Regions from separate parts of the Streptomyces sp. NPDC090442 genome, predicted to be linked through region 2. Evidence: riboswitches for the same ligand, from Rfam matches in the RefSeq annotation. Region 2 holds a riboswitch; each other region holds the start of a gene.
What was found. A riboswitch is a leader RNA that binds a small molecule or an ion and turns the genes downstream of it on or off. The one in region 2 is predicted to bind magnesium.
Positions count from the first base shown of each region.

Region 1: another riboswitch for magnesium. It lies ahead of ACIQU6_RS19905 (NRAMP family divalent metal transporter); the one in region 2 lies ahead of ACIQU6_RS41175 (winged helix-turn-helix domain-containing protein).
Region 3: another riboswitch for magnesium. It lies ahead of ACIQU6_RS15725 (NRAMP family divalent metal transporter); the one in region 2 lies ahead of ACIQU6_RS41175 (winged helix-turn-helix domain-containing protein).
Region 4: another riboswitch for magnesium. It lies ahead of ACIQU6_RS33350 (NRAMP family divalent metal transporter); the one in region 2 lies ahead of ACIQU6_RS41175 (winged helix-turn-helix domain-containing protein).

Region 1 is NZ_JBIVXW010000026.1:118,628-120,823, reverse strand. Features, by position in the region: gene ACIQU6_RS19905 (NRAMP family divalent metal transporter) at 1-1,072, opposite strand, end outside; M-box (ykoK) riboswitch at 1,384-1,557, opposite strand; gene ACIQU6_RS19900 (aldehyde dehydrogenase family protein) at 1,826-2,196, opposite strand, start outside.
Region 2 is NZ_JBIVXW010000108.1:473-2,668, forward strand. Features, by position in the region: gene ACIQU6_RS41165 (ArsR/SmtB family transcription factor) at 1-43, opposite strand, end outside; gene ACIQU6_RS41170 (hypothetical protein) at 27-416, opposite strand; gene ACIQU6_RS41175 (winged helix-turn-helix domain-containing protein) at 518-970, opposite strand; M-box (ykoK) riboswitch at 1,341-1,514, opposite strand; gene ACIQU6_RS41180 (hypothetical protein) at 1,639-2,157, opposite strand.
Region 3 is NZ_JBIVXW010000019.1:23,026-25,221, forward strand. Features, by position in the region: gene ACIQU6_RS15720 (SpoIIE family protein phosphatase) at 1-175, opposite strand, end outside; M-box (ykoK) riboswitch at 591-764, shown strand; gene ACIQU6_RS15725 (NRAMP family divalent metal transporter) at 1,066-2,196, shown strand, end outside.
Region 4 is NZ_JBIVXW010000063.1:21,872-24,067, reverse strand. Features, by position in the region: gene ACIQU6_RS33350 (NRAMP family divalent metal transporter) at 1-1,155, opposite strand, end outside; M-box (ykoK) riboswitch at 1,452-1,622, opposite strand; gene ACIQU6_RS33345 (hypothetical protein) at 1,856-2,196, shown strand, end outside.

The DNA of each region.
Region 1 (2,196 bases), on a different contig from region 2:
GCTTCATCCCGAACACGTCGCCGATGGCGTAGGCGGTGGACAGGGAGACGGCGAAGGCGCCGATGATCGCCGCGTCCAGCAGGGCGATGGCGAAGAGCACTCCGGCGACCTTGCCGGCCTTGGCCTCGATGCCGGTGATCAGGCCCGCGGTGTCGGTGAAGTTGCCGAAGCCCTTGGTGCCGGCGAAGGCGGTAGCGACCAGGCCCATCATGGCGGCGGCGCCGACGATCACGATGGCGATGCCGATCCACAGGTCGGCCTTCTCGTACTTCATGAAGCGCGGGGTGATGCGCTTGTCGATGACGTAGGACTGCTGGAAGAAGAGCTGCCAGGGGGCGACGGTGGTGCCGACGATGCCGATGATCAGCAGCATCACGGTGGCCAGCTCGCCGTTGCCGCCGGGGATGGTGGGAATGACGAAGTCGTGCGCCATCTGCGAGGTCTTGGGGTGGAGCATGAAGTAGAGCGGGACCAGGAGCAGCGACCCGATGCACAGGGCGACGGCGATCCGCTCGAAGCGGCGGAAGGAGCCGGTGAAGGCGGAGGCGATGATGATGGCGGCGGCCAGGATCACCGAGCCGGTCTTGGGCAGGCCCAGGTAGTCGGCGGCCATGGTGATGCCGATGAACTCCGTGACCAGGGTCAGCGCGTTGAGCAGGAACAGGTCGATGACGGAGAAGGCGCCCCAGAACTTGCCGAACCGCTCCAGGATCAGGCGCGCGTGGCCGACCCCGGTGACGGCGCCGAGTCGCAGCACCATCTCCTGGTTGACGTAGAGGACGGGAACGAGCAGGAGCAGGGTCCACAGCAGGCTGGTGCCGTAGTTCTGGCCGGCCTGGCCGTAGGTGGCGAAGGCGCCGGCGTCGTTGTCGCCGACCATCACGATCAGGCCGGGGCCGACTATCGCGAGCAGCGTCTTGAGTTTGGCGGAGAGCCCCAGGCGCGGGGCGGTGTCGTCGACCCTGATGGTGCCGAGCGCACCGCGGATGTCACCGATGTGGGCGTCGTCGAGCACCGCGCTGGACTGCGGCGGAGTCGATGGCGTGGCAGTGGTGGTGGTCAGGTTGGTCATGGAAGTCTCCCGTCCCCCAACGGGGGAGGTTTGGGGCACGCGGCAACGATCCCCCTGCGAACGCGCAGCACAGCGCCCCGGCACGGCAGGTGGCCGCACGGGTGCGTGGGGGGAGGGTGCCTATATCGAGCAGGAGGTTGTTACTGCGTACCGGAGGTCGAAGAAGACATCGGAGAAGACATACGCATATGGGGCCGACTGTGGCCCGGACTACTGCAATGGCCGTCCATGGTGTCTCTCGCCTCCTTCCGGCCGGGGCGCACGCGGGCGCCAAACGGACACGGCAAAGAGCAGGCCGGTCCACGATGACCGGCTCACCCCAACTCGTCAGAGCTTTGGCACTCCACGGCGTAATCCCCGTACGGGGGAAGCCACTTGGGGTCACCCCTTAGGTCGGGGAGACCTGTCCTGAACCTGGGCGTCTCTCGACGTCGTGGGGTCAGTGGCCTGTGTCCGCGAAGACGCCTCACCGAACGAGGTGCCTCTGTTTCTTCTCTTCGAACGGCTGAAATCCTACCCCCGTACTTGCATGGATACGCAACTCTTTGACTCAACCTTGACCGGCGCCGCGCGGTCTGACTGGCGGAGGTGGGCGGACGAGTCGCCATGCCTGGGAGTTGTGGTGGGACGGGCGCGCGTGCCTGGACTGCCTGGCCGGCGATGCTCAGCTCAACTACTCCTGGGGGAAGACTGGTTGACGCGCAGTCGGCGACCGGGAGAGCACGTCGTGGTCAAGCGGGTTGCCCGAGTCCTTCACGTTGCGGGAGCAGGGGCTCCGGGGTCGTCGTCGGGCTCCCCCGGCCAGTGCCGCACGCCGCGGAGCACGTCCAGGAACGCCCGTTCCGCGGGGGACAGCAGGCGGTCGCGGCGGTGGACGAGGCTGATCGGGCGGGGGCGCGGGGTCGGGGTGACGGGCAGCGCGGTGAGGGTGCCGGCGCGCAGTTCGTGGACGACGGCGTGTTCGGAGATCAGCGCCAGGCCCACGCCGGCCGCGACGCACTGTTTGACCGCCTCCGGGCCCCAGGTATCCGCACGCGGGACGGCGCCCAACTCCCGGTCGGCCAGCACGCGTTCCTGAAGCGCACGGGTCTGTGGACCCGGTTCGCGGAGCAGGAGGCGGGCGC
Region 2 (2,196 bases):
GCGCCGGAAGAGCGACGATGTCGGACTCAGTGAGCGCATGCATCGGACAACCCCCTTCCCATGGCGGAGGTGAGGGCGCGCGGACCGTCGTGCCGGTCCCGGTGCCAGTGCAGGTCGCGCACGGGCGGCATACCGGAGAGCATGTCGACGAGCCGGTCCAGCAGGCCCGTCTCCGCGCCGTCCAGGGTGACCAACATCTGCAGGTGGGTGGTGAACGCGTCGGACGGGTCGACGCGCACGGCCTCGACGCGCGCACCGGGCCGGCTCAGGGCCAGCACGCACAGCGCGCGCACCTGGGTTTCGGCGCCCTGGTCGCAGTGGACGTGGAGGGTGACCAGCTCGCGGGGCCGGACGGCCGTCGCCTCGGTGCCGCGGCGCTTGGTCTGCTTGAGGAGGGTACGGGGCAGGAATCGCATGACGGTGGGTATCCCTTGCATGCTCAGCGTTACGGGACGGCGAAGCCCAACGAGCCGGTCGTCGGGCTTCCTTCATCAGGGGTCTTGCTCGTGACCGACGGTCAGGGGCGGGGCCCGGCCGTGGCCGACGGCTCGAAGGCGTAGCCGACCTGCCGCACGGTGCGGATCAGCGCCCGATGTCCGGGGCCCAGTTTCCGGCGCAGGCGGGCGATGTGAACGTCGACCGTGCGCATGTCCCCCACGGCGGTCTGCTGCCACACCAGCGCCATCAACTGCTCACGGCTGTAGACCCGGCGCCGGTTGGCCACCAGATGGGCCAGCAGCTCGAACTCCATGCAGGTGAGCTTCAGTTGCTGCCCGCCGACCGCAACCCGCCGGGTCTCGCAGTCGACGACGAGGCCGCGGATGCGGTGGACCGGCGCCTTGGGTAGATCCACGGACTCGTGCGGGGACGACAGCGGGCGCGCAACGGTCGTGTGGCGTCGGCGCAGGTTGGAAGTCCGGGCCAGCAGGGTGTGGCGGACCGGTCGGTGGTGGAGGTTCAGGAGGTTCATGACTGCTTCCCTCGGATCGGGGTAGTGGTGGCGAAGGCCATGGCGAGACCCCGCCACGTGCCTGGTCTGGGAGAGAGGTGGCGGGCGCGCGGAAGCTGCCCGCCCCGCGAGCGCGCAGCCCGACCACCCGGGACGGCGAAAGCCGCACGGGTGTCTGGCGAAGAGTGTTCGCGAACGCGTCGGGAGGAGGAGTGGTTACCGCATACCGGAGGCAGAGAAAGTCATACGGGAAAACGACCTACTGTGCCCCGGACCGCCGCAACCATCGCAACTACTGCAACTACTGCCGTCCATGTTTCTCGCCTCCTTCCGGCCGGGGCGCGCGAGCGCGCCGTACGACTCGGCAGCGAGCGGACCGGCCCGCACGGCCGGTTCACCCCTACTCGTCAGAGCTTTGGCACTGCACGGCGTAATCCCCGTACGGGGGAAGCCACTTGGGGTCACCCCTTAGGTCGGGGAGACCTGTCCTGAACCTGGGCGTCTCTCGACGTCGTGGGGTCAGTGGCCTGTGTCCGTGCAGACGCCTCACCGAACGAGGTGCCTTCTTCAAACGTCCACAAGCCTGCCTGATACTTGCACATCAACGCAACTTGTTGACCAAGCCTTGACGGTCCCCTAGCCGAAACCGACGACGTACCCGAAGCCGAAGACGTGAGGACACACCCGGTTCAGTCACCTGCGGCCTGCCCCGGCACCCCGTTCACCTCGCCTGCCGCGCCGCCCGAAGACGTTCCGTCGACCGGCAGGGGTTCCACGCCGACCCGCTCGGCGATCCTGCTCAACAGGGCGTCCTGCGCGGCGAGATGGGCCTGCATGTGCGCCACCTCATGGAGGGTCGCGCTCGCATCGTGGAAGGTCGCCGCGGCACGCTTGTCCGCCGCGGCGGCCTGCACGTTCTGGCCGACCATGATGACGGACAACAGCACCAACTGCAGGAACGTCTGCGCCACCCAGGACACGATGGCCGACGCCCCGCCCCTGATCGCGTCCGGGAGGCTGATCAGGTCGAACAACGCAAACGCGTAGGCACACCACATGCTGCCGACGGCCCGGGTGATCAGGATCGCGATCCTCGTGTTGAACCGGGTGACCGCATTGCCCACCGGGAGCTGGTCGGTGACCTTCACCGGGCCCTGGGCGTCCCGCGAAGCGATGTGTGGGTGCGGCAGGTGCTCGTAGACCGTCATGCGCTGTCTCTCTGTCAAGGGGCGTTGCCCCGGCCGATG
Region 3 (2,196 bases), on a different contig from region 2:
CCTCCTGCTCGGCGTCGTGCCGCGAGGTCAGCAGCAGCGCCGCCAGCGCGCCCAGGACGATCAGGAGGCCGACGGTGAGTTGGAGCAGGAAGACCTGCCCCGCGACGCTCTGCGGGCGTCGTTCGGTCAGTGACCGTACCGTTGCGCGCCGATATCGGCCGGACCCTGCGGCCATGCTGCTATTTCTAACACTCCCGGGGCGGGGCTGCCCATGGATGCGCGGCGGTCTGTTACGGAACGTGATCGAGGGGCGGCTCGCGCACCTCACTCCTCGGTGCTGGTGCGGGGTGACCCCTCGGCCCAGGGCGCGGGTCCGGGCGGTCCGGCCTGAGGGGTGGGAGTCGCGGGAGGCACCGGCGGGGGTTGGTGCCTGGTTGGCACGGTCGAGGGCCCCGCCTGGGGCTTCCCGGTCGCGGAGTCCGAGGTGTGTCGTTCAACTCGGCCCGATCGGCGCGTGGTTGTCCCGCTCGTCACCCCAACCGCTGGGTGGTGGCGCCGGATTCGCCGACGTGTCCGCCGTCAAGGTTCGGTCAAGTAGTTGCGTCAATGTGCAAGTAGACCGGTATGCTGCTGGACGTTCGAGAAAATCGAAGGCACCTCGTTCGGTGAGGCGTCTGCACGGACACAGGCCACTGACCCCACGACGTCGAGAGACGCCCAGGTTCAGGACAGGTCTCCCCGGATTAAGGGGTGACCCCAAGTGGCTGCCCCGGCAAGGGGATTACGCCGTGGAGTGCCAAAGCTCTGACGAGTAGGGGTGAGCCGGCCCGCGCGCCGGTCCGCTCCTTGCCGTGTCCGTCATGGCGCCCCGGGCGCCCCGGCCGGGAGGAGGCGAGAGACATGGACGGCCATTGCAGTAGTCCGGGCCACAGTTGGCCCCGCATCCGTATGTCCTCGTTGACCTCCGGCACGCGGTAACACCCCTCGTCTCCACGCCCGCTTCCGCCCGCCCGCGGCCCCACCGGTACGGCTTCCCCGCCGTCCCGGTACCCGGGCTGCCCACCCGCGGAACGGTGCCGCCGCGTGCCCCCGAACCTCCCCCGGACGGGGGACCGGGAGGCCGTCATGACCGAACTGTCCACCACCGCACCGCCCACCCCGACGCCGTCCTCCGCGGTCCTCGACGAGGCGCACACCGGCGACATCCGGGGCGCGCTCGGCACCATCCGGCAGGGCGACACCGCCCCGCGCCGGGGCCTGTCGGCCAAGCTCAAGACGCTGTTGGCGATCGTCGGTCCGGGCCTGATCGTGATGGTCGGCGACAACGACGCCGGCGCCTTCGGCACCTACACGCAGGCCGGCCAGAACTACGGCACCAGCCTGCTGTGGACCCTGCTGCTGCTCGTCCCCGTGCTCTACGTCAACCAGGAGATGGTGCTCCGGCTCGGCGCCGTCACCGGGGTCGGGCACGCCCGGCTGATCCTGGAGCGGTTCGGGAAGTTCTGGGGCGCGTTCTCGGTCATCGACCTCTTCCTGCTCAACGCCCTCACCATCGTCACCGAGTTCATCGGCATCACCCTCGCGGTCGGCTACCTCGGGCTGCCGAAGGTGCCGAGCGTGCTGGTGGCGGCGGCGATCGTGGTGATGGCCGCCTCGACGGGCTCGTTCCGCCGGTTCGAGCGCACCGCGATAGCCCTGTGCGCGGGGTCGCTGCTGCTGGTGCCGATCTACTTCATCGTGCACCCGCCGGCGGCGCAGATGGCGCACGACTTCGTCGTCCCGGGCCTGCCGCACCACTCCCAACTGTCGGACGTGATGCTGCTGATCATCGCCATCGTGGGGACCACCGTCGCCCCCTGGCAGCTCTTCTTCCAGCAGTCCTACGTCATCGACAAGCGCATCACCCCGCGCTTCATGCGCTACGAGAAGGCCGACCTGTGGATCGGTATCGCCGTGGTGGTCGTCGGCGCCGCCGCGATGATGGGGTTCTGCGCCGCCGCGTTCGCAGGGCACGGCGAGTTCGGCAACTTCACCGACGCCGAGGACGTGGCCGCCGGCCTGACGAAGTACGCCGGTCGGACCGCCGGTGTGCTGTTCGCCATCGCCCTGCTGGACGCCTCCATCATCGGTGCCTCGGCCGTCTCGCTCTCCACCGCCTACGCCATCGGCGACGTGCTGGGCCTGAAGCACTCGCTGCACCGCGGCGTGCGCAGCGCCAAGGGCTTCTACGCGGTCTTCGCCGGGCTCATTCTGGCC
Region 4 (2,196 bases), on a different contig from region 2:
CGCGGCGGCCGCGGCGACCAGGCCGGCGTAGACGGCGTAGAAGCCCTTGGCGCCGCCGATGCCGCGGTGCAGCGAGTGCTTGATGCCGAAGACGTCGCCGATGGCGTAGGCGGTGGACAGGGAGACGGCGAAGGCGCCGATGATCGAGGCGTCGAGCAGGGCGATGGCGAAGAGGACCCCGGCCAGCTTGCCGGCGTGCGCGGCCAGGCCGTGCGCGATGCCGGCGGTGTCGGTGAACGCGCCGACGCCGTGGGTGCCGGCGAAGGCGGCGGCCGTGCACCCCATCAGGGCGGCGGCGCCGATCACCACGATGGCGATGCCGATCCACAGGTCGGCCTTCTCGTACGACATGAAGCGCGGGGTGATGCGCTTGTCGATGACGTAGGACTGCTGGAAGAAGAGCTGCCAGGGGGCGACGGTGGTGCCGACGATGCCGATGATCAGCAGCATCACGGTGGACAACTGGCCGGGGCCGCCGGGGAGATGGGGGACGACGAAGTCGTGGGCCATCTGTCCGGTGGACGGGTGGACCATGAAGTAGAGCGGGACGAGCAGCAGCGAGGCCGCGCACAGCCCGATGGCGATCCGCTCGAACCGCCGGAACGATCCGGTGAAGGCGGAGGCGATGATCACGGCGGCGGCCAGTACCACCGCGCCGACCTTCGGCAGGCCCAGGTAGCCGGCGGCCAGCGTGATGCCGATGAACTCCGTGACCAGGGTGAGGGCGTTGAGGAGGAAGAGGTCGATGACCGAGAACGCGCCCCAGAACTTCCCGAACCGCTCCAGGATCAGTCGGGCGTGCCCGACGCCGGTGACGGCACCGAGCCGGAGCACCATCTCCTGGTTCACGTAGAGCACCGGCACCAACAGGAGCAGGGTCCACAGCAGATGCGTGCCGTAGTTCTGGCCGGCCTGGCCGTACGTGGCGAAGGCGCCGGCGTCGTTGTCGCCGACCATCACGATCAGACCCGGGCCGACGATCGCCAACAGCGTCTTGAGCTTGGCGGACAGGCCCCGGCGCGGGGCGGTGTCGTCGTGCCGGATGGTGCCGAGCGCACCCCGGATGTCGCCGAGGTGTGCCTCATCGAGGACGGCGGTGGGCGGCGCCGTCGGGGGCGCGGCGGGGGCCGTGGGGCGGATGGTGGTCTCGGTCATGGCTACCTCCCAAGTCCCCCTTGAGGGGGCGGAGTTGGGGGCACGCTGCAGCCATCCTCCCTGCGCGGGCACGCAGCACGACCTCCCGTGCCGGCGGCGGGCCGTACGGGGCGTGATGCGGCGGGAGGCCGCGCAGGGAAGGTGGTTACCGCGTGCCGGAAGAATGCGAGGGCAGGCGGAGCAGGGGCCGATGATGGCCCGGACTACTGCATTCCATGTCTCTCGCCTCCTTCCGGTCGGGGCGCCTGGGTGCGCCGTCGTCGATCCGGTAAGGAGCGGACCAGTCGCCGTCGACTGGTTCACCCCCACTCGTCAGAGCTTTGGCACGTCACGGCGTAGCCCCGTGCGGGGCAGCCACCTGGGGTCACCCCTTGGGCCGGGGAGACCTGTCCTGATCCGGAGCGTCTCTCGACGGGTGGGATCAGTGGCCTGTGTCCGTGACGACGCCTCACCGAACGAGGTGACCGCTGTCAAAACCTCTAGGAGCTTAGACCTGCCGGCGGAGGTACTTGCGCGAATGTGCAAGCTTTTGACCGACTCTTAACCAAGCGGCCACCTTTGAACTCCGCCGCCCCGGTCGAGCCGCTGGACACCGCCCGGCTCCCGGGTGAGCATGATCCGCATGTCCGAGCACCTCCAGCCCGACGAGGCGGGCGACCGCGGCACCCCGACCGAGTGACTGGACCTCATCGAGGCGCTGTTGGCGCCCGCGATGGCGGGGCTGGACGAGGCCGGGCGGCGGCTGCGGCCGGCCTGGCGACGGGTCACCCGCGGCGAACCCCGCTGGCCGTCGACGCTGGCGGTGCTGGTGGCGGTGGTGCTCCAGTGGCGGCTGCCGGAGCGGCTGGCGATCCATCCGGGGTGGCTGTTGCCGGGGCTGGAGACGGTGCTGCTGCTCGTTCTGGTGGCGGCCGACCCGGTCCGCATCGAGCGGGTCTCCCGGCTCTACCGGTGGGCGGGTCTGGCGTTGATCGCGCTGATCAGCGCGGCGAACGCCTGGTCCGCGGTGCACCTGGTGATCGGTCTGGTGCGCGGCACGGA